DNA from 4 places in the Williamsia sp. M5A3_1d genome. Region 3 is predicted to be linked to each of the others. Evidence: predicted binding sites of a transcription regulator. Region 3 holds the regulator's gene; each other region holds the start of a gene.

Region 1 (5,661 bases), on a different contig from region 3:
ACCACGGTTCGTCGGGGGCGTTCGGCGTGTGGGAACGGTGTCGGTGATGCCCGGATAGGATCTGGACCATGAGCATCCTCGCCTACGGACAGAGCCTGATCGTCTTGATCCTCACGATCGTCGGCGGCGCCGCCGCGATCGTCGCGCTCGTCCACGCCGCGATCCAGCGTCCCGACGCCTTCCCCGCCGTCGACCGACAGTCGAAGGTGATCTGGGTCGGCATCCTGGTGCTCGCGAGCCTGTTCATCTGGTTCTTCGGACTGCTGGGCCTGTTCGGGATCATCGGCATCGTCGCGGTGCTGGTCTACCTCGTGGACGTGCGTCCCCGCGTCGACGCGATCCAGAACAAGAGCTGGTTCCGCAAGGTCTGACACCTGGGCGACCCGTCGGTGCCATCGCGTGGCGTGACAATATTCGTTGTCTCAATACCTTGACAACGGTAGGTGTCATATCGCATCGTTGATTGACAAGGACTTTGTCGTCAACCGAGGACATCGTGCCCTCGACAGGAGCCCACCGATGACCATCGCAGCCGAGCCCCTCACCCGACTCGATCGCGTGCAGGACCGTCAGGACACCGCTCGTCGACTGCTGGCCTCGTCGGCTCGCAAGTCCTATGACCCGCTGATCGAGGTCGACTGGGATGCCCCGATCGATCACGAGAGCTACTACGGCATGACGCCCGAGTGGTGCAGCCTCTACGGCACCGAGATGTGGGACCAGATGACCGAGTCCCAGCGCATCACCCTCACCGAGCACGAGGCCGCCAGCATCAGCGCGACCGGCATCTGGTTCGAGATCATCCTCATGCAGATGCTCATCCGCGACGCCTACAAGCAGGATCCGGCGTCGCCGCACTTCCAGTTCGCGCTCACCGAGATCGCCGACGAGTGCCGGCACTCGACGATGTTCGCCAAGGCCGCCGAGCACTTCGGCATCCCGAACTACGAGCGCCCGAAGTGGATCAACTTCCTGTCGCGCCCGTTCAAGGCGTTGGCGTCGGGATCGCTCGCCTTCGGCGGCACGCTGGCTGCCGAGGAGATCCTCGACATGATGCAGCGCGACTTCATGAAAGACCCGCGCGTGCAGCCGGTCACCCGCACCGTCAGCAAGATCCACGTGCTCGAGGAGGCGCGGCACATCCGCTTCGCCCGCGAGGAGACGGTGCGCATCGCCGCCGACATGAGCCCGATCCGGAGGCATCTGACCCGGCTGATGCTCGCGATCACCGTCTACATGGTGGTGTTCTGCCTCGTGAACCCGAAGGTGTACACCGCGGCCGGCCTCGACAAGAAGGCCGCGGTGAAGGCGGCCCGGAACAACACGTACTACAACGACCGCAAGCGCAACGGATGCGCCAAGACCGTGTCGTTCCTCGACGAGTGCGGGCTCATCGGCGGGCCCGGAAAGTTCCTGCTGCGCCGCGGCGCGATCATCTAGCACTGACCGACCGAGGTCTCGTACACCGCGCGGATAGACTCGCCGCGTGGCTGAATACCGGATCAACGAGCTCGCCGAGGTCTCGGGTGTGAGCGTGCGCAACATCCGGGTCTACCAGGATCGCGGGTTGTTGCCGTCGCCGAAGATCAAGGGGCGCACAGGGTGGTACTCACAGGAACACCTGGTGCGTCTCAACCTCATCTCCCGACTGCTCGAACGCGGCTACACCTTCGCGACGATCAGCGAACTGCTGCAGGCGGCGCACTACGGGATGAAGGTGGAGCACGTCCTCCACGGGACCCCGAGGTCCGGCCGCTGGCGCACGCTCAAACGGGCGGCGACGATCACCCTCACCGAACTGCGACGCACCCTGGGCGCCGACGAACGCACCATCGCGATGAGTCAGAAACTGGGCCTTCTCGCCAAGGAGGGGGCGCAGTACGCGATCAAGAGCCCCGAACTGCTCGAGGGTGCCGAGGTGCTGGTGAAGGCGGGTATCGACCTCGAATCGCTCCTGCGCAAATGGGAACGCGTCCAGGACGACATCGACGACATCGCCGACAACTTTGTCGCGATCATCACCGACAAGTACTTCGGCGACGACGGGCGGCTGCTCGACATGGAGGAGACCGAGGTCGCCAAGGTCGCCCACCTCATCGGTGCGGTGCGACCGATGGCCCACGAGATCGTGGAATCGGCGCTGCGGCGGTCACTCGACGTCAAGATCTCCGAGGCGCTCGGCGAGGCATCGGAGATCTTCGACAGCGACCGCATCCCCGACTCCGACCCCCTGACCGGGTAGGTCGCACCCGTCAACCCCGCCCGACCGATCCCGGCCCGGGCACGTATCGGAGAGGCACCCACCCATGACCAGGACGCATCGGCCGGTACGCGAGATCGCCGGCTCGCATCGAGTGCTGACCGGGACCGCGATCGCCGGCGGTGTCGCGTTCGGCGGGGCCGGGCTCGCGGTCGGGACCATCCTGGGTGCTCTGGTCCGCACGGCCCTGACCGGACCGGCGCCGATCGACGACGGCCCCGACGCGCTGCTCGCCGAACCGACCGTGGCGCCCGAGCGCATCGACGTCCGCGCCTCCGACGGCAATCCGATCAACGTGCTCGCCTACGGACCGCCCGACGGTGACCTGCTGGTGATGGCCCACGGCTGGACCTGCAACACGCGACACTGGTACGCCCAGATCAACGCCTTCGCCGCCGATCACCGCGTGGTGGTCTACGACCAGCGCGGCCACGGCAAGACCCCGCTGGGGCGCACCAAACCGACCACCGCGCTGCTCGGATCTGATCTCGAGGCGGTGCTGCGGGCGGTGGTCCCCGACGGGCGTCGAGCGTTGATCGCGGGCCACAGCATGGGCGGGATGTCGGTGCTGGCGTGGGCGAAACACCACCCGGCGAGTGTCGACCGATTCGCCCGGGTGGTGGTGCTCACCTCGACCGCGGCGGTCGAGGTGGTGCAGAACCTCGCGGTGGTCCCCGAGGGGCTCCCGCGGTTCACCCGCCCGTTCGAGCACGCCGTCGGTCGGTTGGTCGCCACCACGCCGGCTCCGCTGCCGCACACCACCGCGTCACCCAAGGTCGCGCAGTACATCGCGCTGAACACCCAGGCCAGGCTCTCGCACGTCGAGTTCTGCGACCACATGATCAGCGAGTGCCCCGCTCGTGCCCGGGCGCGCTGGGGGTCGGCGCTGCTCGATCTCGACGTGTGGCAGGGCGTCATCAACCTGACGGTGCCGACCGCGGTCGTGGTGGGCACCGACGATCGGCTCACCCCGCGCATGCACTCCGACGCGATCGCCTCGACGCTCAAGGCTGCGGGCCACCTGCAGGAGTACCTCGTACTCGAGCACACCGGACACATGAGCAACATCGAGGAACACGACCGCTACAACGATCTGCTCACCGCTCTCCTCTCCGACACCCGAGACCGCGCGTTGTGCTGAGTGGTTCGGCTGAGTGTGCGAAGAAGCGAGTCGAGTGGTTGTGCTGAGTGTGTGGAAAAGCAAGTCGAGTGTGCTCGCCGCATGACGTGAGCCGACGACGAACCAATGCACACTCGACGAAGCCTTTCCGCACACTTGGCGGCAGTAGAACGCAACCGAGAACCCAAATGAACTGACAATAAACACCATTCACGAAATTTGATCGGCCCAACTCTCGAACATCCGTGCTAGGATAGCTGTACAGCACGACGCGAGGGGAGGCGCAGCTGTGACTGATATCGAATCGAATTACGCTGCGCTGGAACATCTTCTCGACACGATCGCGACGCAAACCACCGACGCCTGTTCCGAGATCGAGGTCGCAGATCTCGCGCAACGTCACGAAACCATCGCTCGGCGTATCGAATCCCTCGGCAACAGGCGGATTCTCGAGGTGTCCGATCGGAATGCTCACCAGGCGGTCGGGTGTGTGAACATGACCGAATTCCTGCGATCGAACCTGCGGATCACGCACCCCAAGAAGCGGATGGCCGCGGTCCAGGCACTCGAGCCGATGCTCGCGATGACCGGCGAAAAACTCCCTCCCGCATGCCCGACCACCGCGGCCGAGGCAACCGCCGGCACCATCGGTCCCGATCATGTGCACGCGGTGCTCGATGTGATGGCCAAGATCCCGTCCGCTGTCGATGTGGTCGAGCGCGCGAAAGCGGAGAAACAGTTGGCCGAGTTCGCGGTCACGTTGACACCAAAAGAGATCAGCGCCGCCGGGAGCCGCATCCTGGCGCACCTCGATCCCGACGGCGAACTGACCGACGATCGCGATCGTAACCGGCAACGCAAACTGTCCCTGGGCGCGCAAGATTCGCAGTTGATGTCGAAACTCTCGGCCACCCTCGATCCTGCGACCCGTGCCCTGTTCGATGTCGTACTCGCCGCGTGGGCTGCACCTGGGATGAATAATCCCGACGACGATCAGTCCCCGAGCGGGGACAGCGCCCAGGTCGACCCAGCGGTGTTGCGGGAGGCGGCCGACTGCGACTGCCGTAGTCAGTCCCAACGTAATCACGATGCCCTGACCGCTCTGCTGCGCGCGGCGACCGACGGTGGCCTCCTCGGGGAATCCCATCGCGGGTTGCCGCCACACATCATCGTCTCGATCACCGACGAGCAATTGCGGGAGCATGCGGGTATCGCACGCACCGCGACCGGTGCTGACCTGCCGATGTCGGATGTGGTGAAACTGGCCGCGGACGCGCAACCGCATCTCACGGTGTTCAGCGAGACCACCGGCGAGCCCCTGTTCTACGGACGGGCCAAGCGACTGGCATCGCGGGCGCAACGCTTCATGGCGTTCGCCAAGTACAAGGGCTGTAGCAAAGACAACTGTCCCGTCCCGTTCGCCCACACCGAAATGCATCACGCCGAAACCGACTGGGCCGACGGCGGACTGACCGACTCGACGGACATGGCCCCCGCGTGCGGACCACACAACAGGGCCGTCGGCGACAAACCCCACCACTGGGTCACCGAGAAAATCGTCGACGGGCCGGATCGCGGCCGATACGGCTGGCGACGAAACACCGACCCACCCGAACAATTACGAGCCAACCACCTCCACCGTATCGATGAACTCCTCCGCCAGGGTTCTGACATGCCGGCGAGTACGCGCGTGCCCGAAACCAGCAGCACGGCAACTGATCCGTGGATCGAGCCTGCCGTCACCACACGCCCGCGCGGCTCTGCTGTCGAACTCGCACTCATCGACATCATCCGTCGAGAATCACCTTCGGTGTACGTCATCGACCCCGAGATGATCGCCCACTACCGCCGCTGACTGTCCGGAGAAAGCCGGAAGAGAACCAGCGGATCAGTCGTCGGCGAAACCGTCGAGCACCGCGCGTGATCCCGACAGGCCGAGGCGGGTGGCGCCGGCACCGATGAGTTCGGCGGCGAACTCGGCGGTCCGGATGCCGCCCGAGGCCTTGATGCCGACCGAAGCCGGTACCGCGGCCCGCATCAACTCGACGGCCTGCACGCTCGCCCCTCCGCTGGGGTGGAAGCCGGTGGACGTCTTCACCAGCGAGGCGCCGCCCTGCGCCGCGCGACGCGACACCTCGGTCACCGCCTCGGGTCCGGCGAACTCCAGCAGGGCCGCCGACTCGATGATCACCTTCAGCACGGCGTCGGGCCCGATGGCCTCGCGCACGGTGAGGACGTCGGCGAACACCTCGTCGTAGAGTCCGGCGACCGCGGCGCCGAC
Region 2 (5,661 bases), on a different contig from region 3:
TTCGGTGACCAGCTCGGGGACGGCGCGGGAGGTGATGAGGTTGTGGATGATCGTCGCGCCGGGGTTCTTGCCGAGCTCACGGGCGGCGACGAGGCCGGTCACCGCCGACGGGGACACGGGGTCGCCCTTCTCGTCGACGACGAAACAGCGGTCGGCGTCCCCGTCGAACGCCAACCCGATGTCGGCGCCGGTGTCGCGGACGAACTGCTGCAGGTCGACGAGGTTCGCCGGGTCGAGCGGGTTCGCCTCGTGGTTGGGGAAGGTGCCGTCGAGTTCGAAGTAGAGTGAACGCACAGTGAACACCGGGGAATCACCCAGGACCGCCGGGACGGTGTGTCCGCCCATGCCGTTCCCCGCGTCAACCGCGACCGTCAGCGGTCTACTACCGGAGAGATCGACGAGTTCGTGCAGATACGCCGCATAGTCCGTGAGGACGTCCTGCTCGCTGACGGTGCCGCGCGCACCCTCGTACGGAGCCGTCCCGGTGACGAGCTCGGCCGCGATCGTCGCCAGTCCCGTGTCCTGTCCGACAGGCTTGGCCCCGGCCCGGCAGAGCTTGATGCCGTTGTAGGCGGCGGGGTTGTGGCTCGCGGTGAACATGGCGCCCGGTCGATCGAGGCGACCGGAGGCGAAATACAGCTGATCGGTCGACGCGAGACCGATGAGGACGACGTCCACACCCTGCTCGCACACGCCCTCGGCGAACGCCCGGGAGAGCTCCGGCGAGGAGTCGCGCATGTCGTGTCCGACGACGATCGAGGTCGCACCGTCGGCGCGCACCAGGCGGGCGAACGCACGGCCCACGTCGGCGACGAAGGGCGCGTCGATCTGCTCTCCCACCAGGCCACGGACGTCGTAGGCCTTCACCACCGCGGCCACGGATTCGGTGGTCCGTTCGGTGGTGACGCGGTCATCCCCGGTCGGGTCTGGCACGGTGACTCTCCTCGGTGTGACGTCGATGAAGCGGACTCGCTCCGCGCAGGGGTCAGCCTAGTCGCAGGAGCCTGCCGATGACCGACCTGCGATCACCGCCGCAGAGCGGGCCCGACACCGGTGCGGCGACGTCGTCGCCCGCAACGGTGCGGTTGCGGCGGGTCGCGATCGTCGTGTGGGCGTTGGTCGTTGCGACCCTCGCCGGCACGAGGGTGATGTCGTTCGGGTTCGTCCCGATCATGGCCGTGGTGGTCACCGGGCTGGCGGCGGCGAGCATCGGTCGACGCAATCCGCTCCTGGTGCTGCGCGACTGGTTGCCCTTCGGCCTCGTGCTGTTCGCCTACGAGAGCACGCGGGGCACCGCGGCCTTCCTCGGGATGCCCACCCGGTGGCATCTCGCGGTCGATGCCGACCGGTGGATGTTCGGCGTGGTCCCCACGGTGTGGCTGCAGGAGCATCTCAAGCATGCCGACCCGCAGTGGTGGGAGATCATCACCAGCGTCGTCTACATGTCGTACTTCATCGTCCCCTACGCGTTGGCGGGGTGGCTGTGGCTGCGCGACCGGACGGCGTGGAAGAAGTTCGTCACGCGCTTCGTGGTGCTGTTCTTCCTCGGCCTCATCGGCTACATCCTGGTGCCGGCGGCCCCGCCGTGGGCCGCCGCGCAGTGCACCGCCGAACAGGTCGTCGGCGGTCCGGCGTTCCCGCCGTGCATCACCGGCACACCCGAGAACGTGCCCGGCGGTGGCGTGTTGGGTCCGATGACCCCCGACGACCCGGCCGCGAAGCCCTTCATCGAGCGCATTTCCAGTCGCGGCTGGGATGTGTTGCACATCGGTCCGGTGCGCGACGTCATCGAGGTCGGCCAGGAGCGGTCGAACCAGGTCGCCGCCATCCCGTCGCTGCACGCCGGGTTGACCGGTCTGCTGGCGATGTTCATGTGGCGACGAGTCGGTCCGCGCGGCCGGATCCTGTGGGTGGGTTACGCCGCGGCGATGGCCTTCACGCTGGTGTACTCCGCCGAGCACTACGTGTTCGACCTGATCCTGGGGTGGTCGCTGGCCGCGCTGGTGATGGTGGGGTGCGGCGCCGTCGAGCGCGGGTGGGCCCGACGCCGTCAGTCGATCGGATCGGGGAGCACCCGGAGGTGACCGCGGCGACCGGGACGCGGCCGCGAGCGCGCGGATCCGGGTGCGGCCGTTCCGGTGCGCGTCGAGCCCTGCGCCCCTGCGCCGGTGGTCGACGACCCGACGAACGGCGACCACGAGCGGATCGACTCCGACGCCGAGCCGGCCGCCCGCAGGCCACCGGCCTCACGGACCGCCTCTGCCAACGCGGTGAGATCGTCCTCGTCGCCGGCGGGGGTCGCCCACCCTCCGGTGCTGCGCATCATCTCCCAGCCGCGCGGCACGGTGATCCGGCTGGCGTGGTCGTCACAGAGATCCCACGAGTGCGGCTCGTCGGTCGAGGCGAGCGGCCCGACGACGGCGACGGACTCGGCGTAGACGAAGGTCAACGTCGCGACCGCGGGTAGGGCACAGCCGGGCCTGCTGCACTGACGGGGGAGCCTCACCACGCGAGATTATCCCGAGCGGCCCCGCCGGGGCAGCAGACACACCGCCGCACGCCGTGTCGACCGGTCACGATCACGGCGTGCTTACACTCTCGCCATGGCACGCAGGGTTCCACCGGTCGTCTCCCGGCACCGCGGCACCGCATCGGGTCCGGGACCCACGCGGCGCCGGCGCCGTGACCGTCGCGGACGTGGACTGCGATCGAGTCTGCTGCCGCCGCAGGTCCCCGCGGCGAACACCCGCTCGGAGTCGTTCGATCTGGTGGTGCTGGAGGCGTTCGCCGAGATCGACGCGCGCTGGCACGAGCAGCTCGGCGATCTGGATCTGGCGGTCGACGAGATCCCACGGGTCCTCCCCCGCGATCCCGAGACGGTGCAGTGGCCCGACGAGGTGACCGCCGACGGCGCGATCCCACTGGCCCGACTGCTGCCGGCGGGCATCGACGCGAACGGACGCCCGTCGCGGGCACGGATAGTGATCTTCCGTCGCCCGTTGGAGAGTCGTGCGGACAAGGGAGCCGATCTGCTCGACCTCGTCCATGAGGTCCTGGTGCATCAGGTCGCCACCCACCTGGGGCTCGACGAGGACACCATCGACCCCGAACCACACTGACCCCGAACGGTTTCCACGAGGGATCAGGCGCGCGACGTGCGCGCGTGGCGCGACGGGGTCAGACGATGCCGCGCTTGAGGCGCCGACGCTCCCGCTCGGACAGGCCGCCCCAGATGCCGAACCGCTCGTCCTTGTGCAAGGCGTACTCGAGGCACTCGGCCTTCACCTCGCAGCCGGAGCAGATGCGCTTGGCCTCGCGAGTGGAGCCGCCCTTCTCGGGGAAGAACGCCTCGGGGTCGGTCTGCGCGCACAGGGCGCGGTCCTGCCACTGGTCCTCGATGTCGTCGAAGAGGGCGTCGAAGTCGTCGGGGACGAGGCTCAGGTGCGGGGTGGACGGCATGGCGGGCGCGAACGCGTGCGCTGACTGCGCGGCGCTCGTGGCCGACGGGTAGGCGTGGTTCGACGGGAATCCGTCACCCATCCGGTGCTCGAAAGTCATCGCCGGGCTCCTCGTTGATTCGTTGCGGCCGCAGGGCGACCGAGGTGGGTGATGACCGTCGCCGCAGGGGCGCAGCCGGTGCGAGAATCGTGGTGCATGGACACATCCGGTGTCACGGCATCCGGGCGAGTCGTGAGACTCGTTCGAACGTGTGATCGAACACGAAGTCGCTCAACGATTCTCGATCACAAAACGCTAATGACACTGGTGTGATTAGACACGCACGCCGGTACCGCGGTCAAGCGAAACGGCGAAATTGCTAATACCACTGCCGGTCCGGTATTCCCCGGCGCGACACCACCGGTGTGTCGCACTCACGGCGTGTCGGATGTCGGGAGTCCGGCGTCGGTGGCCACAGGCCGGTCGCCACGGCGCCCACTAGAGTGAGCGGTCGTGAAGGCAACGGTTCTCGTCGGTGGCGTCGGTGGCGCCCGATTCCTGCAGGGTGCGCGCCATCTGTTCGGCCGCACCCCCTTTCCCGCCGGAACCGAGACCACCTCGGACTCCGGGGTCACCGCCATCGTCAACGTCGGCGACGACGCGTGGATGCACGGTGTGCGCATCTGTCCCGATCTCGACACCTGCATGTACACCCTCGGCGGCGGGATCGACCTCGAGCGCGGGTGGGGCCGCACCGACGAGACCTGGAACGCCAAGGAGGAGTTGGCCGCCTACGGCGCCGACCCGGACTGGTTCGGTCTCGGTGACCGCGATCTGGCCACCCACCTCATCCGCACACAGATGCTCGACGCCGGCTACACCCTCGCCGACATCACCGAGGCCCTGTGCAAGCGGTGGCAGCCCGGTGTGCGACTGCTCCCGGTGACCGACGACCGCCACGAGACCCACGTGGTCGTCAACCGCAGCGGCGACCCCGACGACGCGAAGGTGGCCATTCATTTCCAGGAGTGGTGGGTCCGGTACCGGGCGCAGATCCCCACCCATGGCTTCGCCCAGGTCGGTTCGGAGAAGGCGACCCCCGCCGCCGGTGTCCTCGACGCCATCGCCGACGCCGACATCGTGTTGCTCGCACCCAGCAACCCCGTCGTCAGCATCGGCGCCGTCATCAGCGTCCCGGGCATCCGCGCAGCGTTGCGCGCGACCTCGGCTCCGGTGGTGGGCATCTCGCCGGTGATCGGGGGTGCCCCCCTGCGCGGCATGGCCGACGAATGTCTGTCGGTGATCGGGGTCGAGACCACGTCGGAGGCCATCGGCGCCCACTACGGCGCACGCTCGGGCACGGGCATCCTCGACGGCTGGCTGGTCGCTCCCGGCGACGGCGCCGACATCCCCGGCATCGCCACGCGCGAGGTGCCGCTGGTGATGAGCGATCCGGCGACGACGGCCCAGATGGTGCGTGACGCCTGCGATCTCGTCGGTGTCGCACATGACGGCTGATCCGCAGAACCCCGTCGCGGTCCGCGCCGCCGACCACGCCGCGACCGGCACGCTCGAGATCATCGGGGTCCGCGGTCTCCCCCGCTTCGCCGAGGGCGACGACCTCGCCGCCGCGATCGCGGCCGCAGCACCGGATCTGCGCGACGACGACGTCGTGGTGGTGACCAGCAAGGTGTTCTCGAAGATCGAGGGCCGGATGGTCACCGCACCCACCGACCCCGACGAGCGGGACACGTTGCGCCGCCGTCTGATCGAGGCCGAGTCGGTGCGGATCCTCGCGCGCAAGAACCGAACGCTCATCACCGAGAACGCATTGGGCATCGTGCAGGCGGCAGCCGGGGTCGACGGGTCGAACATCGACACCGACCAGTTGGCGCTGCTGCCGGTCGATCCCGACGCCAGCGCCCGCCGGCTGCGCGACCGACTGGCCGCCGACCCCGGCGTGCGCGTCGCGGTGATCGTCACCGACACCATGGGCCGCGCCTGGCGCAACGGCCAGATCGACGCCGCGATCGGCTCGGCCGGCATCGCGGTGACCCACCCCTACGACGGCACCGTCGACCCGCACGGCAACCCGTTGATCGTCACCGACATCGCCGTGGCCGACGAGATCGCCGCTGCGGCCGATCTGGTGAAGGGCAAGCTGAACGAGATGCCGGTCGCCATCGTCCGCGGCCTCCGACCACACGACGACGGTTCCGGCGC
Region 3 (5,661 bases):
CTCGCTGGTGACATCGAATTCCTCGGCCAGCGCGGTCACCGACGCGCGACCGTGCGCGAGTACCTGGTCGGCGATGGCCTGCTGTCGCTCTTCGGCGTACACGCGTCCCCGTTTCGGTTGGAATGTGTGGCTTTGAATGTTGATATTGTTTTGTTTACGCCTGGATGTGTTGACAAGTCAAGCTTTTCTTGTAATTTGAGTCACACAGCAGCACCGCAATGACAATCACCTCGTCGAGGGTCCGGGTTCGGACGCCGCGGCGGATGATCGGCCGAGAAGCAACGATCGATAGGCACCCCATGGCTCCCCACGCGACAGCGAACGACCTCTCCCCGGTGGACGTGACCACGCCCACCGATCCCGCCGCCCCGACGGTCCTCACCGGGACGCCGGTGGTGTCCGGGGTGGCCTTCGCGCCGGTGATGTGGCCGGGCGAGCGTCCCGCCCTGCCGGGGCCGGGTACCCCACCGGCCGACGTCGAGGCGGAGTGCGCGCGATTCGTCGCCGCCGCGGCGGCCGTCGCCGATCGTCTGCGCGCACGTGCCTCCGCCGGGACCGGGGTGGCCTCGGAGGTCCTCTCGGCCACCGCCGCGCTCGCGCAGGACCGCGGCTGGATCTTCTCTGCGGAGAAGCTCATCCGGGCCGGATCGCCCGCGCCCAACGCCGCGGTCGACGCGACCGAGCAGTTCGTCGCCATGTTCACCAAGCTCGGCGGCCTCATGGCCGAGCGCGTGACCGATCTCCTCGACGTCCGCGACCGTGTGCTCGCAGAACTCGCGGGCGAGCCCGAACCCGGCCTGGCCCAGCCCGACCACGAGGTCATCCTCTTCGCCGACGATCTCGCCCCGGCCGACACCTCCGGGCTCGACCCCGCTCTCGTGCGGGGCCTGGCCACGCGCCTGGGCGGCCCCACCAGCCACACCGCGATCATCGCCCGTCAGTTGGGGATCCCGTGCGTCGTCGCGGTCGGTGCGCTCACCTCGGTGGCCGCCGGCACCCCGGTGATGCTCGACGGCGAGGCCGGCACCGTCACCGTCGGCCCCGACGCCGACACCGCTCGCAGCGCCGTCGCACGCTCCCGGGACGCGGCAGAACTGGTGTCGCGATGGAGCGGACCGGGACGCACCGCCGACGGGCTCGACGTGTCGATCCTCGCCAACGTCCAGGACGGTTCCTCCGCCCGCTCGGCCACCGACTTCCCGGTGCAGGGCATCGGACTCTTCCGCACCGAACTGGCCTTCCTCGACCGGGCGACGGAGCCCGACGCCGCCGAGCAGACCGCGCTCTACCGCGAGGTCATCGAGGCGTTCGTGCCCGCCGCGGGGGAGTCCGACGCCAAGATCGTGATCCGCACCCTCGACGCGGGCTCCGACAAACCACTGCTGTTCGCCGACAACGGAACCGAGGCCAACCCGGCCCTCGGCGTACGCGGTCTACGGGTCGCGTTCGGCAACCCGGGTCTGCTCGACCGGCAACTCGACGCCGTCGCGGCCGCCGCCGAGGCGACCGGTGCGGCACCGTGGGTGATGGCCCCGATGGTGGCGACGGCGACCGAGGCCCGCGACTTCGCCGCGAAGGTGCGTGCCCGGGGTCTCGTCGCCGGCGTGATGATCGAGATCCCCTCGGCTGCACTGCTCGCGCCGTCGATCCTCGCCGAGGTCGACTTCGTGTCGATCGGCACCAACGACCTCACGCAGTACACGATGGCGGCCGATCGCATGTCGGCCGAACTCGCCTACCTCACCGACCCGTGGCAGCCGGCCGTGCTCGCGCTCATCCACATGGTGGCCTCGGCGGGGTCGGCGGCCGGTAAACCGGTCGGGGTGTGCGGCGAGGCCGCCGCCGACCCACTGCTCGCCTGCGTGCTGGTGGGTATGGGCGTCACATCGTTGTCGAGCGCACCGGCGGCCGCCGCGGGTGTGGGTGCGGCGCTGGGTCAGGTGCGCACCGAACAGTGCCGGGCCGCGGCGCGGGCAGCGCTGGCGACCGCGGATCCCGCGGACGCACGCGTCGCCGCAGCGGCGGCCCTACACGACTGACCCGGCGACACGAGGACGGGGCCGATCGGCCGTCCTCACCGACGGCGGGCGCGGTCCTCCACCTCGCGCACGAGGCCGATCATCGTCGAATCCCGCTGCAACGCAGCATCGGAGAGCGGGTTGACGATCCCGCGTAGAGCGGCGACCGGGATCCATCGACGCGGCACCTGTATCCGCGGGGACCGCGACTCGATGCCGTCGGCGACCGCCAGTCCGACGCGACGGGGCTTGATGGGAGTCAGCAGGGGACGTGGGAACGCCCGCTTGATCAAAGCGGTGGCGAGTTCGTCCTTGCCGAAGGCGACATCGGCGATGGGGGTCGCGACCCACCCGGGATAGAGCACCCCTGCCGTCGCGCCGTGGGCCGCGAGCTCGCTGCGCAATGCGCGGCCGATCTGCTCGACGGCCGCCTTCGACGCCGCATAGGGCGCATTGACCATCCCGTTCAGGTACGCGTACGTCGACGACGTGATGAGGACGTGGCCCCGGGCATCGATGACGTGGGGCAGCGCCACCCGAACCGTGTTCCACACACCCATGAGGTTCACGCCGATCACGCGCTCGAACACGCCGTCCGCCACGCTGGCGACGGTGTCGGCCGAATCTCCGCTGGAGATACCGGCATTGGCGAACACGACGTCGATCCGACCCCACCGTGCCACGGCACGCTCGACGGCGTCCGAGAGATCAGCCGGGACCGTGACATCGGCTCGAAGCGCGAGGACACGATCGGGATCGAGCCCCAGCACCGCGTCGTCCACCGCGGCCTGGACCAGGTCGAGCGCGACCACACGGGCACCCCGACGATGCACCTCACGGACGACCTCACGCCCGATGCCACCTGCGGCGCCGGTCACGACGACCACCGCGCCGTCGAGGACCAATCGCTGTGCACCCATCACGTCTCCTGTCGTCCACCCCGATCGGGTGGTCAGTGTGACACGCGGCGTAGTCAGATGCGGTACGCGGGGTGACGAGGGTCGGTCAGAGGCGTCGCATGACGGTGACGACCTTGCCGAGGATCGCCGCCTCGTCACCCGGGATCGGATCGAACTGCGGGTTGTGCGGCATCAGCCAGACGTGGCCGTCGGTGCGCTTGAACGTCTTCACCGTGGCCTCGCCGTCGATCATGGCCGCCACGATGTCGCCGTTGTCGGCCACGTTCTGCTGGCGGACCACCACCCAGTCGCCGTCGCAGATGGCGGCGTCGATCATCGACTCGCCGACCACGCGCAGGAGGAACAATGCGCCGTCACCCACGAGTTCACGGGGCAGCGGGAACACCTCCTCGACCGCCTCCTCGGCGAGGATGGGCCCACCGGCGGCGATGCGACCGAGCACCGGGACGAAGGTGGGGGTCGGCAACGACAGGGCATCCGAGCCGCCGCCGTCACCGGGATCGGCGTCCTGCACGTTGACCGCCCGGGGTCGGTTCGCATCGCGCTTGAGGAAGCCCTTGCGTTCGAGGGTGCGGAGCTGGTGGGCGACCGACGACGTGGAGTTGAGGCCGACCGCGTCTCCGATCTCACGGATGCTCGGGGGATATCCGCGCTCGCGGACCGACGCACGGATGACCTCGAGGACCTTCGCCTGCCGAGGCGTCAGATCGGCCTCGCTGATCGGTCCATCGGCGAAGTCGGTGGTGGTGACGGTGGTGTCGGACACGGTGTCCCTCCTGTCGCGGCCCGCTCCCGACCGATCTGTTCGAACGGTTCGGACAACGCGCGGACCTGCTGTCACCTGGGACAGTAGTGCAGCAGATAACAACTTTCAAACATTTGTTCGACCGTGTCGGGACATTGTCGGAGGCGCGTGATACAAATCGAACACACGTTCATTCGAACGTCTGGTCGATGAGGAGCACGTCATGAATCAGACTCTCACGCGTCACAGCAGCACCACGGCACACCGGCCCGCCGACGCCACGGTCGAGCGCGCGCCGCGTCCGGCGCAGCGCCCCGTGCCCGTACGTCACCGCCCCGCGGGTCGGCCCGCCGCGGCCCGCCCGGCCGGTGTGGTCTGTGCCGACGGCCGTCGCCACGCACCGGTGTCCCGGCGGCCCGCACCCATCGGATGGGGAGCGGCCATCGTGGCCGGCATCGCGCTCGCGGTCGCCGTCTGGGCTGTGGTGCTCGGCGGATCGGCTGCCGCCGAGTCGTCGGCGGCTCCCGTCGCGGGTACCTCCGTGGTCCATGTCCGTGGCGGCGAGTCGTTGGGAGAGATCGCGGCGCGCGTCGCGCCGGACCGGGCGACGTCCGCGGTCGTCGCCGACATCAAGGAGCTCAACCACATGAGCGGATCGGCGTTGACCGCCGGCCAGCCGCTGCTCGCCCCGCTCTACCGGGACTGACCGGTGTGTGACGGCCGATCGGGGTCGGTATCCTCGCGACCGTGGGTCCACATCGGGCCCTGTGACGCCTCGAGGTCCACCCTCGACACGCGTCGCCCGCGGATCAGGTTCGAGGACACGGCGATGCACTGCCCCTTCTGCAAACACGAGGACACCCGGGTGGTCGACTCGCGTGTCGCCGACGAGGGGCAGGCCATCCGTCGTCGCCGTTCGTGCTCGAACTGCGGCCGCCGGTTCACCACCGTCGAGAGCGCGGTGCTCGCCGTCGTGAAACGCAACGGGGTCACCGAGCCGTTCAGCCGCGAGAAGGTGATGCTCGGAGTCCGCCGCGCCTGCCAGGGCCGCGCCGTCGACGAGGACCGGTTGCGCCTGCTGGCCCAGCAGGTCGAGGACGCCGTCCGCGCCTCCGGATCGGCCGAGATCCCCAGCAACGAGGTGGGTCTGGCCATCCTCGGTCCGTTGCGCGAACTCGACGAGGTCGCCTACCTGCGCTTCGCCTCGGTGTACCGGTCGTTCGAATCGGTCGACGACTTCCAGCGTGAGATCGACGACCTGAGGTCGTCACCGTCGCGCGCCGCCACCGCCTCCGTCGGCGCCTCGGGCGAGACCGTCGATCGCACGTAGGATCCGCTGCTCCGACACCGGGTAGGCGGGTCTGATCCGCTCGGCGAACAGTCCGATGCGCAATTCCTCCACCATCCAGTGGATCTGCTCCCCGAGCGTGACGCGCCGCGCCGGCGTCGCCCGTTCGACCACCTCGGCCCACCGGTCGAGGACGCGGTCGACCGACTCCATCGCCCGCGCATCGGTCGCGGCTGCGGCAGGAAGCCGGGCCAATCGCACCAGGATCGCGTCGAGATACACCGCGACACGCGTGCGGTGGTCGGCGTCGGTGGCGCTGATGAAACCGTCGAACACGAGGTCGTCGAGCTGGCGGGTGACATCGGCGACGGCCGTCGACGAACCGAGTCGATCGAACTCGGCGCGGATCGGTGCGACGCGCGTCAACACGTCGGCCGCCGTCGCCAGCGCGGCGCGGGCGACCGCCGGGGCGTCGCGGGCGACGGTGGCCCGCAACGCCGCGAAGGCCGCGGGGTCGCGCACCTGCGTGGTCGACCCAGTGAGATCGACGATGGCCGCGCGTGTGCAGTCGCGCAGCAGATCCTCGGTCGAGCGATAGGGGCTCTGCGACAACGCCAGGCGCGCCGCGACGGGCAACTGACCTGCGGCCGAGGGTTTCAGCGCGGGGATCGAGATCTCGAGCAGTCGTCG
Region 4 (5,661 bases), on a different contig from region 3:
GTCTCGGTGGCCAGAAAGTGCAGTCTCCGTGCGGCCGCCGTCGCAATGGGTTCCGCCGGTGCGTCCTCGGCTGTGTGGTCGGCCAGGATCTGTGCTGGTCGGTGCAGGTGGTTGGCGCGTGGTGGGCCGGTGCTGCCGTTGGGTGACCAGCCGTAACGACCCCGATCGGGTCCGTAGTCGATTTTCACGGTCTGGAACTGGCCCGGGCCGTGGCCGACGGCCCGGTTGTGGGGGCCGCACGCGGGTGCGAGGTCGGTGATGTCGGTGAAACCACCATCAGCCCAGTCGCTTTCGGCGTGATGGATCTCGACATGCGCGAAGGGGGTGGGGCATCCGGCCTTGCCGCAGCCGCCGTACTGGGAGAACAGTGCGAATCGCTGGGCCTGCGTCGCCAATCGCTTGGCGCGACCGTGGAACAGCGGCTCGCCGGTGATGTCGTCGAACACCGACAGATGCATCTGCGCTGTCGCGGCCAGCGCGATGACGTCGGTCATCGGGAGGTCGGCGCCGGTGGCGGTGTGGGCGATCCCGGCTCGTTCTCGCAGTTGCTCGTCGGTGATGGACACGATGATGTGTGGCGGCAGCCCTCGGTGGGATCCGCCGAGGAGTCCCCCGTCGACAGCCGCCTGCAGCAGTGCCTTCAGGGCGTCGTGGTTGCGTTGGGACTGCGATCGGTGGTCTCGATCAGCCGCCTTGCGGAGGAGTGCAGGATCGATGCCGTCGCCGTCTCGACCGCCGTGGGGTGAGTGCTCGTCGTCGGGGTTGTTCATGCCGGGCGCGGCCCAGGCTGCGAGGACGACATCGAACAGTGCGCGCGTCGTCGGATCCAGGTGGCCGGTGAGCTTCGACATGAGCAGGGAGTCCTGGGTTCCCACGCCCACCCCGCGGTTCCGGGCGCGATCGCGGTCCGACGGCAGGTCGCCGTCGGGGTCGAGATGGGCGAGGATCCGAGCGCCGGCGCGGGCGATCTCGCGCGGTCCGAAGTCGCGGGCGATGTCGGCGAGCTGCGCCTCCGCGCGGTCGCGCTCGTCCGAAGGTGTTGCCGCAGGGACTTTGTCGAGAACATCGAGCACGGCGATGACGTGTTCGTGCGACAGTGCGCCGTCGGCCATGGCCGCCGCGGTCTCGGGGCAGCGCGGGGAGAGAGGTTCGCCGGTCATCGACAGCATCGACGACAATTCCGCGACCTCGCGAAGTCGTTTCTTGGGTGCTGCGACTCGGAGGCGTTCTCCGACGAACTCGATGAGGTTGCGACACTCCACCTCTCGGTAGGCCTCGCGGTCGGACACGTCGGCGATCCGACGGAGGCCGGTGGACCCCATGATGCGCGTGATTCGTTCGTGGGTGATCGCGAGTTCTGCGACCTCGGCGTCCGTACAGGCATCGGCAGACTCGGCGGCGATCTCGGCCGCAAGGCATTCCAGCGCAGCGTATTTGACGATCAATGTGTTCCCCACGAACAGCCTCCCCCCGGATGCATCGACTAGGTCGAGTCTAGTTCAGGTGTACGACATTCGCAAGTGTGTTCGATTGGCCCGCAGACCGAAGCTGTCGAGGGTTGTCGCGGCCGCCGAGGGCAGGCCGCGCGATACGCTGACGTCCATGATCGGGAGCACCACGGACGGGTCCGTCACGACCATCGAGCTGCAGCGCGCGGACAAGCGCAACGCGCTCGATCACGCCATGGTGGACGGCCTCGTCGCCGCGGTCGACGACGCCGTCGCCGCCGGTGCGCGGGCGATCGTCCTCACCGGCGAGGGTCGGGTGTTCTGCGCGGGCGCCGATCTGTCGGGGCCGGTCTACGACCCCGCGTTCCTCGCCAAGCTCGTCTCGGCGTTGCAGCGCATCGAGGCGACGCCGGTGCCGGTGATCGCCGCCCTCAACGGCAGCGCACTGGGTGCCGGGCTGCAGTTGGCGATGGTCGCCGACCTGAGGGTGATGGCGCCCGACGCGCTCTGCGGGATCCCGGCGGCCAAGATCGGTGTCGCGGTCGACGAGTGGACGATCCGCCGACTCATCTCACTGGTGGGATCGGGCACGGCGCGAGGCATGCTCATCGGTTGCGACCCGCTCACCGCCGAGCATGCGCTGTCGGTGGGCTTCGCCAATCGCATCGGCGACCTGGCGATGGCGCAGGAGTGGGCGGCGAGCATCGCCGAGCTGGCGCCGCTCACCCTCGCCCACTACAAGCTGGTGTTCGCCGGTGACGGCGCCCGTGACGACGTGCCCGCCGATCGGGCGGCCGCGATGATGCGTGCCTGGGAGAGCGAGGATCTCGCCGAGGGCCGGGCCGCGAGGGCCGAGAAGCGCAGCCCGCGGTTCACCGGACGCTGAGCAGCTACTTCAGGCGCTTGACCGACGAACCGGGTCGGTAGACAAGCTGTTTCACCGCCGCCGGCGGCGGCACGATCCCGGGTCCGCCCGCGCGCATCCAGTCGCCGACCTCGGCCATCGCCGACGCGCTCAACACCTTCTGCAGCCAGACCGGTCGGCCGCCCTTCACCCTTCCCGCCCGTGACGGCGACACCACGATCACATTCGAGCGCTTGCAGTCGTCGAGGCAGTCGCTGGTGCGAACCCGCGCAGCGTCGCTCGCCGCCGACCGCAGGGCGTCGAGGTGCTCGTCGTGGTCGATGTCGGGATGTTTACGCGCGGTGCCACAGCAGCAACCACGACACACCGTGGCCGTCGGCAGGGTGGTGGCGGACTTCTTACCGGACAGCATGAGCTCCGATGTTCGACGGCGGACCCGCGTGGCCCGATGACACTCATGAGCCTAGGTCATGTGTTCCAGGCCGCTCTACGCCACCCGGCTTTTGTGCGCAAGGCTAAGGGATTCGAGTTTTCCTACCCGAAACATGCTCGAACTGCGCGGGATACACCTCGCCTCTAGCGTCGCGATATTGCCCGCCAGGGGGTGGACATCATCTGCGATTGCCGATCGAGGAGAACGCATGACACAGGAAGTAGTGGAGCCGAACCCGGCTCTCACCGGGCCACAGGCCGCAGCGACCCGAGAGACGTTGGAGGACTACACCCTCCGCTTCGCGCCGCGTAGTTATCGCAAGTGGGGACCGGGCGTCGTCTCGATCTCCGCGCTCGGTGGCATCGCCTACCTCGCCGACTTCGCGATCGGCGCGAACATCGGTATCGCCAACGGCACCGGTAATGCGTTGTGGGGCATCCTGTTCTTCGCGGTCGTCGTCGTGTTGACCGGATATCCGCTGGCCTACTACGCGGCGAGGTACAACATCGACCTCGACCTCATCACGCGCGGTAGCGGTTTCGGCTACTACGGCTCGGTGCTGACGAACGTCATCTTCGCGTCGTTCACCTTCATCTTCTTCGCCCTCGAGGGCTCCATCATGGCGCAGGGGCTCAAGCTCGGTCTCGGGATCCCGCTGTGGCTGGGCTATCTCGTGTCGTCGGTGCTGGTGATCCCGCTGGTGATCTACGGGATGAACACCCTGGCCAAGCTCCAGGTGTGGACCACCCCGCTGTGGCTGGTCATGATGGTGCTGCCGTTCCTGTACCTGCTCATCACCCATCCCGACGCCGTCGGTGACTTCCTCTCCTACAGCGGCGGTCTCGACGCCCAGGGCGGACAGGGCGTGTCCTTCGCCGGCACCATGCTGGCCGCCGGTGTCTGTCTGTCGCTCATCGCGCAGATCGCCGAGCAGATCGACTACCTGCGCTTCATGCCCCCGAAAACCGCTGAGAACAGCCGCCGCTGGTGGACCGCGGTCATCGCGGCGGGCCCGGGCTGGGTGTTCTTCGGTGCCATCAAGCAGGTCGTCGGACTGTTCCTCGCGGTGTACCTCATCCTGAACTTCGCCGATCAGGCCGGCGTCGCCAACCAGCCGGTCGAGCAGTTCCTCGCCATCTACGAGGACTTCATGCCGCACTGGCTGGCACTGACCCTCGCGGTGATCCTCGTGGTCATCAGCCAGATCAAGATCAACGTCACCAACGCGTACTCCGGCTCGCTCGCGTGGACCAACAGCTTCACCCGCGTGACCAAGACCTACCCCGGACGCCTGGTGTTCCTGGTGTTCAACGTCGCCATCGCCATCGTGCTGATGGAGGCCGACATGTTCAGCTTCCTCAACAACCTGCTGAACTTCTACGCCAACTGCGGCATCGCGTGGATCGCGACGGTCGCCTCCGACATCGCGATCAACAAGTTCCTGCTGAAGCTCTCGCCCAAGCAACCGGAGTTCCGTCGCGGGATGCTCTACAGCGTGAACCCGGTCGGGTTCGGCAGCGTCGTGATCGCCGGCGGGTTGTCGATCATGACGTACTTCCACGTGTTCGGCGACGCCATCCAGCCCTACTCGCCGATCGTCGCACTGGTGCTCGCGGTGGTCCTCCCACCGATCTTCGCGGTTGCCACCAAGGGCAGGTACTACCTGCGTCGCACCGACGACGGGATCGACCTGCCGATGCTCGACGACGACGGCAATCCGTCCGACGCCAAGCTCATGTGCTGCGTCACCGGCATCGAGTTCGAGCGGCCCGACATGATCGCCTCGGCCAAGCCCGGCCCGAACGGCGAGAAGCAGTACATCTCGTCGCTGGCCCTGTCGTGCGACAAGACCGGCGAACACGTTCTGCCCGAACAGAAGTAACACCTCGGGCAACCTGGAGCCCGAACACTGCGGGGAGCGTCGACACCATCTGTCGACTGCTCCCCGCAGTGCTGTGCCGGTTCGCCCGGGCCGCAGCCGAACTCACATCCCCGGGGCTCAGGGGAAGAAGATGGTCCCGCCGTTGAAGTCCTGTGCCCAGCCGCGACCGTTGCGGTACTCGTCGCTCACCGGGAAACCGAAGAAGCCGGTCGAACCACCCTTGGCCGACCAGCGTCCGAGGATGCCGCCCCACACCGTGCGGGTTCCGCCGGCCGACGAGTAGTACACGTTGCCGCCCTGGAAGTTCTGGCGCTTGCCGCGGCCGGGGACGTCGATCTCGTTGGTCAGGGGCCAGCCGAGCACGCCGCGCTCGTACCGCAGCGACGCCCACTTGCCGCGGATGGCGCCGCCCACGTAGTGCGCCGTGCCGCCGGCGACATTCGCCTTCCAATAGAACGAGACGTTCTTCTCGAACCTCTGGAACCGCCCACCCTGGAAAGCGGGGGACTCGGGGATCAACGGGTTGCCCCACGTGTCGGGTCCGCCGGTGGCCGTGTAGGCCTCCTCGATCCGCCCGCCCACGGTGAACTCGCCGTAGGTGTCGTCGGCGCTCGCCACCCCGGCGAGCTGCGTCGACGCGATCGTCAGCACGGTCACGGCCGCGACGGTCAGTGCCGTCACTCGTTCTCTGATGCGCATGGGTGTCACTTTCTGCTTCGTGAGGTCACCGACCCGCGTCGATTGTTCCCCCATGGCAACGGTTCGCACCAACCCTCGACGTCGGATGGTGACGTGATCGACGCGGTTCCGCCGCACGCTCCGATATGCTTGGTGAGCACACGTAATTAGGGAGGCTAGATGTCTGACGTGATCCCGGACCGCGATCTCGTACCCGAGTACCCGATGGCGCGGACCTGTCCGTTCGATCCGCCCGCCGAGCAGACCGAGAACGGCCCGGTGTCGAAGGTACGGATCGAGACCGGCGCGACCGCGTGGCTGGTCACCGGATACGAGGAGCAGCGCGAGGCCCTCG

The links. Region 3 encodes LexA, which represses DNA repair genes until DNA is damaged. Its sites were predicted from a motif close to CGAACANNTGTTCG; they were not measured.
Region 1: the regulator LexA is predicted to act here: its motif matches at 3,617-3,630, upstream of ACLBW1_RS10675 (DUF222 domain-containing protein).
Region 2: the regulator LexA is predicted to act here: its motif matches at 3,703-3,716, upstream of cofD (2-phospho-L-lactate transferase).
Region 4: the regulator LexA is predicted to act here: its motif matches at 1,516-1,529, upstream of ACLBW1_RS08955 (DUF222 domain-containing protein).

Annotation. Positions count from the first base shown of each region.
Region 1 is NZ_JBKEZX010000002.1:661,276-666,936, reverse strand. Features, by position in the region: gene ACLBW1_RS10695 (DUF2516 family protein) at 69-371, shown strand; gene ACLBW1_RS10690 (AurF N-oxygenase family protein) at 520-1,440, shown strand; gene ACLBW1_RS10685 (MerR family transcriptional regulator) at 1,487-2,242, shown strand; gene ACLBW1_RS10680 (alpha/beta fold hydrolase) at 2,307-3,401, shown strand; gene ACLBW1_RS10675 (DUF222 domain-containing protein) at 3,670-5,235, shown strand; gene deoC (deoxyribose-phosphate aldolase) at 5,269-5,661, opposite strand, start outside.
Region 2 is NZ_JBKEZX010000003.1:614,612-620,272, reverse strand. Features, by position in the region: gene ACLBW1_RS15145 (phosphomannomutase/phosphoglucomutase) at 1-933, opposite strand, end outside; gene ACLBW1_RS15140 (phosphatase PAP2 family protein) at 1,011-2,084, shown strand; gene ACLBW1_RS15135 (DUF3499 domain-containing protein) at 2,051-2,506, opposite strand; gene ACLBW1_RS15130 (metallopeptidase family protein) at 2,604-3,119, shown strand; gene ACLBW1_RS15125 (WhiB family transcriptional regulator) at 3,178-3,459, opposite strand; gene cofD (2-phospho-L-lactate transferase) at 3,952-4,956, shown strand; gene ACLBW1_RS15115 (coenzyme F420-0:L-glutamate ligase) at 4,946-5,661, shown strand, end outside.
Region 3 is NZ_JBKEZX010000004.1:273,977-279,637, forward strand. Features, by position in the region: gene ACLBW1_RS18195 (DeoR/GlpR family DNA-binding transcription regulator) at 1-102, opposite strand, end outside; gene ACLBW1_RS18200 (phosphoenolpyruvate--protein phosphotransferase) at 342-2,039, shown strand; gene ACLBW1_RS18205 (SDR family NAD(P)-dependent oxidoreductase) at 2,075-2,938, opposite strand; gene lexA (transcriptional repressor LexA) at 3,024-3,704, opposite strand; gene ACLBW1_RS18215 (LysM peptidoglycan-binding domain-containing protein) at 3,907-4,389, shown strand; gene nrdR (transcriptional regulator NrdR) at 4,513-5,013, shown strand; gene hrpA (ATP-dependent RNA helicase HrpA) at 4,951-5,661, opposite strand, start outside.
Region 4 is NZ_JBKEZX010000002.1:305,131-310,791, reverse strand. Features, by position in the region: gene ACLBW1_RS08955 (DUF222 domain-containing protein) at 1-1,457, opposite strand, end outside; gene ACLBW1_RS08950 (enoyl-CoA hydratase) at 1,603-2,334, shown strand; gene ACLBW1_RS08945 ((2Fe-2S) ferredoxin domain-containing protein) at 2,339-2,725, opposite strand; gene ACLBW1_RS08940 (purine-cytosine permease family protein) at 2,955-4,628, shown strand; gene ACLBW1_RS08935 (LGFP repeat-containing protein) at 4,746-5,327, opposite strand; gene ACLBW1_RS08930 (cytochrome P450) at 5,487-5,661, shown strand, end outside.